Regions from separate parts of the Ammoniphilus soli genome, predicted to be linked through region 3. Evidence: riboswitches for the same ligand, from Rfam matches in the RefSeq annotation. Region 3 holds a riboswitch; each other region holds the start of a gene.
The links. Region 3 has a riboswitch for glycine ahead of gcvT (glycine cleavage system aminomethyltransferase GcvT). Riboswitches for the same ligand answer to the same signal wherever they lie in the genome.

Region 1 (4,024 bases), on a different contig from region 3:
TAAATCAGACAATCCGGAGAGGTTTGCCAAAGCCATTGTCGAGGCGACCACTCATTATCAGGATTATGAATTGATTGGGCAATTATCTAAGAACCTAGGAACGGCTATGAAAGGAATCGAGATATCAAGTCTTCTGGCAAATGAGCGGATGGCTGTGCGCGGGTGGTAACGCAGCTTTGGGGGGATGGGATGTGAAGGCGAAAAACTCTCCTTCACATCCATGATAAAACCTAATCTATACATTCAATTGGAGAAAAAATGGCCATGAGAGAATTAAAAATGCTTGATCAAGAGAATGTACGATCGGTACGATTTTGTTCCAATAAAAAACAGCATCGCGTTTTTGGTTACAATAGCTGGAAATGGTACTGCAGTGAATGCGGTATCCAATGGGCACTCAATGTTTATTCCGGTAGCATTCAATCTTATCAATACTTGGCGGACGGAACAAAGGAATTTCTTGAAGAGGTCTCTTTGGAATCATTTTTGGAAAAGAAAAGAGAAGGTTAAATGCCACAAAAAACTTGACAACATCGTGACTGTGAATTATTATATAATTAATGAATGTCCAAATTTAATAAAGCGATTGAATATTGCGGGAGAGACTGGACGGTTTGTTCAGCACCGAAGGAGCAAGTCCTAAAAAACCTTAGGATATAAACTCTCAGGTAAAAGGACCGCAATAGGACGCACCTCTGGAGAGAGCTATTGGGCCACCAAAGGGGAAGGTTCTTGTACACAGGAACTAAACTCTCAGGTAAAAGGACAGAGGAAGGGTAGAATGTAAGTTACATCTATCTTTCCTCTGTCCTTTTTTGTGCTGGGAAAGATAAGTAATGGGTTAGATTTCAACTTTATAATATGGCGGATGATGATTGTGGGAGAGACTGAACCGGCAAGGTCAGCACCGAAGGAGCAAGTCCTAAAAAGCCTTAGGAACTAAACTCTCAGGTAAAAGTACTGCAATGGGACGCGCCTCTGGAGAGAGCGATGAGCCACCAAAGGGGAAGGTTCTTGATAGAAGTCTTAATGATACAGGACGGCTACGCAAGAGCTAATCTCTCAGGTCAAAGGACAGAGGAAGGGTAAAAGTATATTTATTGATTTTACCTTTCCTCTGTCTTTTTTCGGGAAGGTACAGAACTGGTGTTCTTGTCAAAAGGATGAAGGAGGCTGTTTGGATGAGTTTGCAGATTCATGACCATGAAATTTATGAAGCGATTGAAAATGAAAGAAAAAGACAGAATACCACATTGGAATTGATTGCCTCGGAAAATTTCGTCAGTCAGGAAGTCATGGATGCCATGGGATCGGTTCTTACGAACAAGTATGCGGAAGGGTATCCTGGCAAGCGATATTATGGAGGCTGCGAATTTGTTGATGTGGTTGAAAGGCTGGCGATCGAACGGTTAACCCAATTATTTGGAGCGAAGTATGCCAATGTACAGCCTCATTCCGGCGCACAGGCGAATACGGCTGTCTATTATTCACTGCTTAATCCTGGAGATAAAATTATGGGCATGAACTTGTCCCACGGTGGTCATTTAACCCATGGAAGTCCTGTCAGCATTTCCGGAAAGTGGTTTGATGTGGTGGCTTACGGGGTTAGAGAGGACACTCATCTCATTGATTACGATGAACTGGAAGCGATCGCTCTACGCGAACAGCCTAAATTAATCATAGCCGGGGCTAGCGCATATCCGCGTGTGATTGATTTCGACAGGTTTAAAAAGATTGCTGACAAGGTAGGCGCTCGTTTGATGGTGGATATGGCTCATATTGCTGGTCTAGTGGCTGCAGGTCTGCATCCGTCTCCACTTCCGTATTCAGACGTGGTGACGAGTACCACCCATAAAACCTTGCGTGGGCCACGCGGCGGCATTGTGCTGACGAATGATGAAGAAATCATCAAGGGGATCAACAAATCGATTTTCCCAGGGCTGCAAGGTGGACCGCTTATGCATGTCATCGCTGCCAAGGCGGTTTCGTTTAAAGAAGCATTGCAACCGAGTTTCAAGGATTATGCGGCCCAAGTGGTGAGAAATGCCTCTGTTCTAGCGGAAACCCTTAAGGCGGAAGAAGCTGTTCTGGTTTCCGGCGGAACCGATAATCACTTGCTGATGATCGATGTTCGTCCATGGGGGCTAACGGGAAAAGAAGCGGAACATTTATTGGAAGAAGCGGGCATTACCGTCAATAAGAATACGATTCCCTATGATCCGGCAAGCCCCTTTGTCACAAGCGGCATTCGAATCGGAACGGCGGCCATCACCTCTCGCGGCATGAAAGAAGAAGACATGGTCACTATCGCTCAAATTATAGCAGCCGTTCTAAAAACCAAAGGGGATGCCGAGGCAGTCAGGAAACATAGAGGGACTATTCAACAATTATGTGAAGCTTATCCCCTATACGAACGCGTGCGAATCTCGTAAAAGTCTTTAATTTAGATAAGAGAGGGAGGCATTAGATCTATGTTATACAACAGCTGTTTTGATATTATTGGGCCCATTATGGTCGGACCGTCGAGTTCCCATACAGCAGGCGTTGTATCGATCGGAAAGTTTGTCTATGACTTCCTGGAAGGTTCCCCTGAAAAGGCAACCATCGTTTTCTATGATTCATTCGCTGAGACGCATAAAGGTCATGGAACGGATAAAGCGATCATAGGTGGATTGATTGGAATGGATACGGACGATGTTCGGATTCGGCATGCCGTGGAAATGGCGGGGCAACAGGGCTTGGAGATTCAATATGTGTTAGAAAATGAGTGCCCTTATTATGATCATCCGAATACGGTCCTCATTCAGGCAGAAAAAAATGGGGTAACTGAAACGATCGGCGGGGTTTCCTTAGGCGGCGGGATATCAAAAATCTTTCATATTAATGGCTTTAGCGTCGATATTCCGCTCAATGCCCCCTATGATTTGGGACGGTTGAGGGAATATAAACGGGATCTTATTTATTCTTAGTTTGCGAGGAAGATACGACATGGATATCCAATCAATGAAAGAATTGCTCAACCATTGCGAACGAGAGAAAAAAAGTATAGCGGAAATCATGCTGGACATCGAAACCTCGAAGTCTAACCGGCCTCGTGAGGCGATCATACAGATGATGAAAGAACGCTTAAGCAAAATGAAAGAGGCAGTAGATCAAGGGGTATCCGATCGGTCGACGGCACCAAGCGGCATTTCCGGTGGAGATGCTTACTTGATGGGGCAATATCAAAAAAAGGAAGATGTTCTCAGCGGTCCTTATATTGCAGATGCCATGCGATTCGCGTTTGCCACCTCGGAAAGCAATGCACGCATGGGTGTCATTGTGGCGACCCCGACAGCAGGATCGGCGGGAATTTTGCCCGGTTGCTTATTTTCCCTCTATGAAAATGGCGACTTCACATATGAACAGTTGGTAATGGGGCTGTTTACCGCTAGTGCGATCGGCTATGTCATTGCGAATCGCGCTTTTATCGCCGGTGCAGCGGGCGGATGTCAGGCGGAGGTTGGTTCGGCCACCGCGATGGCCGCTGCCGCGATTGTGGAACTTAAGGGTGGAACCCCTGGTCAGGCCATTCATGCGGCATCCATTGCCCTGAAGTCGATGCTGGGATTGGTTTGCGATCCGGTTGCCGGATTGGTGGAAGTCCCCTGCATTAAACGGAATGTGATCGGCACGTCGATTGCCTTCTCATCAGCCGATATCGGCTTGGCAGGGGTGGAAAGCCGCATTCCTTGCGATGAGGTCATCGCTGCCATGTACGATATCGGAAAGAACATGCCTCGTGCCCTCAGGGAAACGTCCCTTGGAGGGCTGGCGATCACCCCTACGGGAGAAAAGATCAGGAAACGGATTATGGAACAAAAAACAAATTAGGAGGGGTGGCAGTATGGAAGGGTTAAAGCGAACGCCACTATACCCGCTCTATGGAAAATATGGCGGGAAAACCGTTGATTTCGGCGGCTGGGAGCTTCCTGTTCAGTTTAGCAGCATCATCGAGGAACATCACGCGGTTCGAACCCGTGCG
Region 2 (4,024 bases), on a different contig from region 3:
CGCCATTCCCCGTTTTACATCCAACGTTCCCGTTTTCATCATTCATGACCTCCTAAATATACTGGTGAAATCCACTCCCACACCTCTATTAATTTTAAAAATCTACTTTCATCATATAGTCTCCTGAATGGATGGCGCCTAACTTTTGCTTATCTGATGAATCGCCTCGCCAAGCGCTCCTTCGGCAGCTTCCATCACGATTTCCCCTAAGCTTGGATGAGCATGAATCGTATGAGCGATATCTTCTAAAGAATTTCCCGCCTCTATGGCCAGGGCCACCTCCGCAATGAGATTAGAAGCTTCTGGTCCCACGATTTGCGCCCCCAGCACCAAACCCGTTTCCTTGTCGCCAACGATTTTAACAAACCCATCGCCTGCATGCTGGGATAAGGCGCGGCCATTGGCCGCATAAGGAAATTTCCCTATTGTTATGGATAACCCCTGATCCTTCGCTTGAGTCTCATTGCATCCTACACTGGCTATTTCAGGATCGGAGAACACAACGGCAGGAATCGCTTTATAATCGACAACGCTATCTTTTCCTGCAATGGCCTCGGCGGCTACTTTTCCTTCATACGAAGCTTTGTGCGCTAACGCCGGTCCTTCTACAATATCGCCAATCGCATAAATATGAGGAATGCTCGTCCTGCACTGCTGATCGACTTCAATCAACCCGCGTTGCGTTGTTTTCAATTGAATGGCTTCAAGCCCTAATTGATCAATATTTGGCCGACGACCCACTGTAACTAACAAGTAATCCGCAGTTACTTTCCTCTCTTCTCCTTTTGCGGTAAAGGTAACCGTCACTTCGGAATCCGTCTGTTCCGCACTTTGAGCGATGGCCTGGGTGAACACTTGGACTCCAAGTTTTTTCAAGCTTCGCCCCAAAAAACGGGACATTTCTTTTTCAAATCCCGGCAAGATCGAGTCGGCTCCTTCCAGAATCGTCACTTCGGTCCCGAATTTTGCGTAGGTTTGACCTAATTCAATCCCAATATAACCTCCTCCTATCACAACCAGACGCCTAGGAATCTCTTGAAGGTCAAGCGCTTCGGTGGAAGATAGGATCCTTCCTCCATAAGGAAAAGCTTTCAATTCAACAGGCCGAGAACCTGTGGCTATTATGCAATGATTGAACCGATAAACCTTTGCCTCATCGCCATGGGTTACTTTCACTTCATTTTCAGCGACAAAAGATGCCTCCCCGACTATTTTTTGAATGCGATTTCCTTTCAATAAAGAACTAACACCATTCGTCAGTTTGTTTACTACACTTTTTTTCCATTCCTGGACCTTGGTGAAGTCGATTTGAACCCCGTCTGCTTTGATTCCAAGTTCAGCCGAATCGCTTACCATTTCATAACGGTGCGCTGCTGAGATCAGTGCCTTCGAAGGAATACACCCCCGATTTAAGCAGACACCGCCAACTGTATCTTTTTCTACGATAGTTACGCTTTTTCCGAGTTGAGAAGCCCGAATAGCTGCCACATAACCACCTGGACCTGAACCAATGACAAGTACATCGACTCCTATTACCGATTTTCCTGTAGTCATATCATTAACCTCCATTATGAACCGACCCTAGGTCGTTAGCTGGTATATTCCATTTGAATCACAGGTAAAAACGTCTTCCGAACTTTTGATGGTAAACCCCTTAGAAGCCTCAAAATCTAGTAACAGATCTTCACCCAAATATTTTTTTGTAAAATGATCAATAAAAAAAGGGATATTTCCCTCCATAATGGACGAATCATTTCTCCTCTGTTCATCTATGATCAGCTTTACCGTGAAATTCCACGAACAGCATCCCGATAACTCCGCATCAAGACGTAAAGCCATACCGTCCGGAAACTTCAGCTTTTGCAACTCGAATCGTGCCGCTTCTGTTAGACTTAATTTCATAAACTTCCCCCCCTCTTCCCTACTTTCCCCCAAACACAAAAAGGACAGAGGAAAAGTAGAATATAAATATTCTACCTTTCCTCTGTCCTTTTACCTGAGAGTTTAACTTCTCATCATTGACAAGAAGCATCCCCTTTGGTGGCTCATCGCTCTCTCCAGAGGCGCGTCCAATTGTGGTACTCTTTACCTGAGAGATTCAATCCCAAGGTTTTTTTTGGGGACTTGCTCCTTCGGTGCTGAACAACAAACCATTCAGTCTCTCCCACAATCATCATCCGCAAATATGCAATTCGTATTATAGAAATCATCTTACCCTCATAATACATTTTCGTCAACCATTTTTCGTTATAGAAAGTTCACCAGAGATAAGAAGCATAGAGAACATAGAAAATCCTAGTTCCCCATGCTTTTCTACTTTGAAATGTTGTTAACTCACTTTCGCTTCGATTTCCGCTGATTCGGGGTTAACCTTACTTGTAGCCAGACTTACCGCAAACATGACGATAACATTAATGAACAAGGCTATAATACCGATGTTTAGATCTTGAATCGTCTGCGGCAAAGAAGGGAATAACGTACCAAGTGTTGTACTGGTTATCGTTGTGTAAGCCACCGTTGCTACACCTGTCATAATGCCCGCAAAAGCAGCCTGTTTGGAAACGGGGTTATTCTTTAAAAGGCTGCAAACCAAGGATGGGAACAATTGAGTGACTAAGCTATATCCCATCAAAAGCAGTGTTACAATGGCACTTCCCCCTTGCAGGGTGAAAACCAAAACAATGAGAGATATCACAGGAACTAATCCTCTGGCCAGTTTTGCAATTTCCTGATCCGTTGCGGTCGGCACAAAGACTTGGTAAACATTTTTGGTTAATAAAGTAGAAGCGGTCATCAAAATCATGGAACCAGGCACTAAAGCCGTCAGTAAGCCTGCTGCCCCGATGATTCCTACAAACCATGGGTCAAAGGTTTGAATGGAAAGTCGCAGTAAAGCAAGATCGGCATCCGGCCCCTTCAAATCGGGAACTTGAAATATAGCAGCAAAACCGACAAAGAAAACAAATAACAGAACCAACTGGTACAAGGGCATCATGATCGCATTTTTTCGGAACGAATTCTCATTTTTGGAAGAATAAATGGCACCATAGCAATGCGGCCACATCCAAGCACCAAGAGCGACCAAGAGGACGGTGGATATAAACCAGGATACTCCTTGTCCTTTATCGGGAAGAGTCAGAAAACCCGGCTTAGCAGCATCAATGGCTTCAAACATCGGTTGAATACCCCCATAATAATGGAAGGGAAAATAAATACCGATGAATAAAACAACAGCAAGAATCATGAAATCTTTTACAATAGCCGTCCAGGCCGAACCATGAATCCCCGAAATCATGACGTAGACGGTTACACTAATCACACCAATCCAAACCGCAAGGGTTGGAGATATCGAACCATACGAGGCTTCAGATACAATAATCCCTAATCCCTTAAATTGAAGGACAAGATAAGGAATCAAAGCAACCACGCCAACCAAGGATACTACTACACCCAAAAAGGGACTGTTGTATTTCTTTACGAAAAGATCGGATTGTGACATCAGGTTATGTTCTTTAGCATATCTCCAGATTGGGGGAAGCAAATAATACGAAACGATGTATACGAGCGCCCCGTAACCGAGAATATAGAAAGTCGGCCCACCTTTTCCGTAAGCCCATCCGCTTGCTCCTAAAAAAGTAAAAGTTGTATAAATCTCTCCAGCCAGAAGAAGGAAAACAAAGAAGGAGCCAAACCCCCTTCCCCCTACCGTCCACTGCTCCAAATTCATAGCCTTTCCCTGTTTCGCTTTAATCCCTAAATAAAGGGAAAGAACCAAGAAACCAATAATGATGATAAGAGCAAAATTCATGATCAATCACTCTCCTTGGTTGCTGGATCCAACTTATAAACCAATGCCATGAGTCCCGATGACAAAATCAGCCATAGGACAATCCAGAAAAGGATAAATGGCATACCTAGGACATAGGGAGTAACCTTATTGGCAAAGGGGATTCCCCCAAGAATCCCGATAAAGGGGATTAGAGACAATAAGTGAATGAGTTTCACGTGTAGCCCTCCTCGTACA
Region 3 (4,024 bases):
CTCCGTCACTCCGCTTATTGCGAATCATGATGTCTTTGAGTTCATCCTGCAATACCTCATGGTTTCTAGCTTGTCTCTTACTTTCCACATAGTTTTTCTGAAAGTCCGTGGTTTGGCCCAGATAACCCGGTTTAAGCAGGGTGATGAGATTGTACAGTTCATCTAAATCGTTTTGGATCGGTGTCGCAGTGAGCAACAAACAATATTTCTTTTTGATTTCCTTGATAAACTGGTAGTTTTTCGTATTTTTATTTTTAAGCTTGTGCGCTTCATCAATGATCAACATATCATAATCCTGGGAGAGAACGTGTTCGCGGTGCGGATCTCTCTTGGCGGTATCAATGGAGGCAATGACGACGTCATATTGCTTCCACATATATTCTTTCTTTTGGGCAACAGCGGGAATCCCGAATTTTTGGTTTAACTCTCTTGCCCATTGAACAACGAGGGAAGCTGGAACAAGAATGAGAATCTTGCTAGCTAGTCCCCGAACCATATATTCTTTAATAATTAAACCGGCCTCAATCGTTTTTCCAAGTCCCACTTCATCCGCAAGGATGGCCCTGCCGTGCATTTCTGTGATTACCTTTTTGGCCGTATCGAGCTGGTGGGGGAAGGGTTCTAACTGAGGAAGGTGCTTTAAGCATTGCAATTCATCGAAATTCGCTACCGAAGTGACTTCCTCGGCCTGGTAGGCCAATTGAAAAAGCTCCCACTTATGCCATGGTCCATCTTCCTTGAGCCTTTGCTTGAAATCTGTTACCCATTCGCGGTCGAAGTTGACGGGAATTTTAAACATAAGATTCGTCCTTTCCGAATAAGAAAGTTGTAGCGGATAATTCCCTTTTTGGAAAATCTATGATAGGATTATTAGGGTTACAATATAGCATTTAACAAATTAGCGGGTTTCATACTAAATTTAACATCTTCCTTACGGAAAAAGTTAAATATGCGAATGAGGATAGAGGGAGAGACTGCTGGTGCAGCGCCGAAGGAGCAAGCCTATGAAGAGGTGAATCTCTCAGGCAAAAGTACTTCTATCTGACGCAACTCTGGAGAGCGCCTGATTAGGCCACCCAAGGGGAAAATCTCTCAGGTACCAAGGACAGAGTAGGCTAATGCAATAGCCTACGTCTGTCCTTTTTTGCGTTCCCGCCTAGACTTCTTTATCATGAGGAAGAATAAGGATAGAGGGAAGAAATACATATCACGTGGAGGTGTACCTTGTGACGGAATTGAAAAGAACGCCCTTATTTCCCGTCTATACCAAATATGGAGCGAAAACCATCGATTTTGGCGGTTGGGAGCTGCCGGTCCAATTCTCCAGCATTAAAGAGGAACATGAAGCTGTTCGGGAAAGAGCCGGATTGTTTGACGTTTCTCATATGGGAGAAGTCGACGTCATAGGCCCTGATGCCTTGGCCTTTGTCCAAAAAATGACGACCAATGATGCTTCAAAACTAGTAGAAAATCAAGCCCAATATGCTATCATGTGCTATCCGGACGGAGGAACCGTGGACGATCTGCTGGTTTACAAAAAAGCCGACGATCACTATTTGCTGGTCATCAATGCAGGAAATATCGAAAAAGATGTTGCTTGGCTGCAAGAGCATGCAGAAGGAAATGTGAAGGTAACCAACATTTCCAGCGAAGTGGCGCAATTGGCTCTGCAAGGACCTCTTGCGGAACAGGTTTTAGCTAAACTCACAGATACCGATTTATCCAAAATTGGTTTTTTCCGATTCCTGCCAGATGTAAATGTAGGAGGATTCCAAGCCTTGGTATCTCGCACCGGCTATACAGGGGAAGAGGGATTCGAAATTTATTGCCGTGCAGATGAGGCCGCGGCCCTTTGGGAAAAGATTCTCGAAGCGGGAGAAAGCGATGGCGTGCTGCCATGCGGGCTCGGAGCAAGGGATACGCTCCGTTTCGAAGCCAAGCTTCCCTTGTATGGGCAGGAATTAACGAAGGAAATTTCGCCATTGGAAGCGGGGTTAGGTTTTGCCGTGAAATTGGATAAAGAAGCTGATTTTATAGGCAAAGCCGCTCTACAATCACAGAAAGCCCAGGGAGTCCCTCGCAAGCTCGTAGGGATTGAGATGATCGAACGCGGGATTCCGCGCACTCATTATCCGGTCTTTTCAGGTAACGAACAAATTGGAGAAGTGACAACAGGAACCCAGTCGCCAACCTTAAAGAAGAATGTAGGCTTGGCCCTCATTCGTTCTGAATTTGCAAACTTGGATGCCGAGGTTGAGGTAGAGATTCGAGGAAAACGCGTAAAAGCGAAAATAGTAAAAACGCCTTTTTATAAAAGGAGCAAATAAATTGAATGGATGCCGGTTCTAATCATCTTTACTTTACTCGGCAGCATGTATGGGTACATATCGTTGATCCGCACCGAGTAAAGCTGGGAATTACCCCCTATGCCTGTGAGCAGCTGGGGACGATCATCGCCGTGGAATTTCCTGAACCCAGCACAAGGGTAAAGCGGGGGCAGCCCGTGGGCGTCGTTGAGTCCGCAAAAACCTTAACAGACCTATATGCCCCCGTCGAGGGGGAAATCACAGAGGTGAACGGATCCCTTTTGGAATTGCCCGAAAAGCTTTCCTCCGGGAATGCCTATGCAAAAGGCTGGATCGCTTGGATGTCAACGGATTCTCCCATAGAAACCACTTTTTTCATGAACGCGAATGAATATGCTTTATATATAAAGGAGGAGTAACTGTGCAATATCGCTACCTTCCCATGACGTCGGAAGATAAAAAAGAAATGCTGTCGTTCCTTGGGATAAAAGATGTAAATGAATTGTTTGCGGACATTCCTGCCAATGTCCGATTCCAGGGGAAGCTGAACATTCCCGAAGCGCTGTCTGAGCCCGAGATTGTCCGCTATTTTTCCCAACTGGCCAGCCAGAACGCCAACAGTAATGAATACGCCTATTTCCTTGGAGCAGGCATCTATGACCATTACATTCCAAGCACGGTCAATCATGTTCTATTGCGCGGAGAGTTTTTCACGGCCTACACGCCTTACCAGCCAGAGATAAGCCAGGGTGAGCTTCAAGCCATTTTTGAGTTTCAAACGATGGTAGCTGAGCTGACTGGGATGGAAGTCGCTAACTCTTCCATGTATGATGGGCCAACCGCTTTAGCGGAAGGCGCCAATTTAGCTGTTGGCGGAGCGAAAGGAAAAACAGTTGTTGTTTCCAAAACCGTCCATCCTGAAGCCCGGGCCATTCTCAAGGTGAACGCAAAAGGGCAAGGATATGAAGTGGTAGAAGTCGATTATCAAGATGGGGCGACGGATTTAGCGGCATTAGAGCAAGCTTGTGATGAAAATACCGCTGCCGTGATTGTCCAATATCCAAACTTCTTCGGCGTTGTCGAGGATTTGGCGGCGATTGAAAAAATTGCCCATCAGCATAAAGGTTTATTCATTGTTTCCTCTAATCCGCTAGCACTGGGCGTTCTCGAGCCGCCGGGAGCTTTCGGAGCCGATATCGTCGTGGGAGATATGCAGCCGTTCGGAATCCCGATGCAGTTGGGTGGGCCGACTTGTGGATATTTCGCCGTAAGAGAAAAGCTCATGCGCAAGATTCCTGGACGCATCGTCGGACAAACGAAAGATACCAACGGAAAACGCGGCTTTGTTTTAACGCTGCAGGCCCGTGAACAGCATATTCGCCGCGAGAAGGCAACCTCAAATATCTGCTCTAACCAAGCGCTCAATGCTTTAGCGGCATCGGTAGCGATGACGGCCTTAGGCAAGCGCGGGGTACAGGAAATGGCAATGCTCAACGTCCAGAAGACACAGTATGCCAAGAATCAAATTGCGAACCTAACCGGATATGAAGCAGCTTTCTCAGGTCCTGTCTTTAATGAATTTGTGATTAAAGTTCCCGGTCAGGTAGGGGATATTAACCGAGCCTTGCTCCAGCAAAAGATTGTTGGGGGATATGATTTGGGCCGAGATTATCCTGAATTGGCCGGTCATATGCTGGTAGCTGTTACGGAGATCCGTA

Region 1: it holds a riboswitch for glycine, as region 3 does, so the genes downstream of both, glyA (serine hydroxymethyltransferase) here and gcvT (glycine cleavage system aminomethyltransferase GcvT) in region 3, are expected to answer to the same signal.
Region 2: it holds a riboswitch for glycine, as region 3 does, so the genes downstream of both, ABLT31_RS23970 (iron-sulfur cluster biosynthesis family protein) here and gcvT (glycine cleavage system aminomethyltransferase GcvT) in region 3, are expected to answer to the same signal.

The regions. Positions count from the first base shown of each region.
Region 1 is NZ_JBEGDL010000015.1:35,276-39,299, forward strand. It holds gene pdxS (pyridoxal 5'-phosphate synthase lyase subunit PdxS) at 1-169, shown strand, start outside; gene ABLT31_RS23985 (hypothetical protein) at 265-510, shown strand; glycine riboswitch at 587-690, shown strand; glycine riboswitch at 693-772, shown strand; glycine riboswitch at 869-973, shown strand; glycine riboswitch at 976-1,081, shown strand; gene glyA (serine hydroxymethyltransferase) at 1,182-2,432, shown strand; gene ABLT31_RS23995 (serine dehydratase beta chain) at 2,472-2,969, shown strand; gene sdaAA (L-serine ammonia-lyase, iron-sulfur-dependent, subunit alpha) at 2,989-3,873, shown strand; gene gcvT (glycine cleavage system aminomethyltransferase GcvT) at 3,887-4,024, shown strand, end outside.
Region 2 is NZ_JBEGDL010000015.1:30,578-34,601, reverse strand. It holds gene pdxS (pyridoxal 5'-phosphate synthase lyase subunit PdxS) at 1-42, opposite strand, end outside; gene lpdA (dihydrolipoyl dehydrogenase) at 139-1,554, opposite strand; gene ABLT31_RS23970 (iron-sulfur cluster biosynthesis family protein) at 1,582-1,902, opposite strand; glycine riboswitch at 2,067-2,177, opposite strand; gene ABLT31_RS23965 (sodium:solute symporter family protein) at 2,330-3,808, opposite strand; gene ABLT31_RS23960 (DUF3311 domain-containing protein) at 3,811-4,005, opposite strand.
Region 3 is NZ_JBEGDL010000026.1:15,602-19,625, reverse strand. It holds gene ABLT31_RS29070 (DEAD/DEAH box helicase) at 1-799, opposite strand, end outside; glycine riboswitch at 956-1,047, shown strand; gene gcvT (glycine cleavage system aminomethyltransferase GcvT) at 1,227-2,327, shown strand; gene ABLT31_RS29060 (glycine cleavage system protein H) at 2,333-2,725, shown strand; gene gcvPA (aminomethyl-transferring glycine dehydrogenase subunit GcvPA) at 2,728-4,024, shown strand, end outside.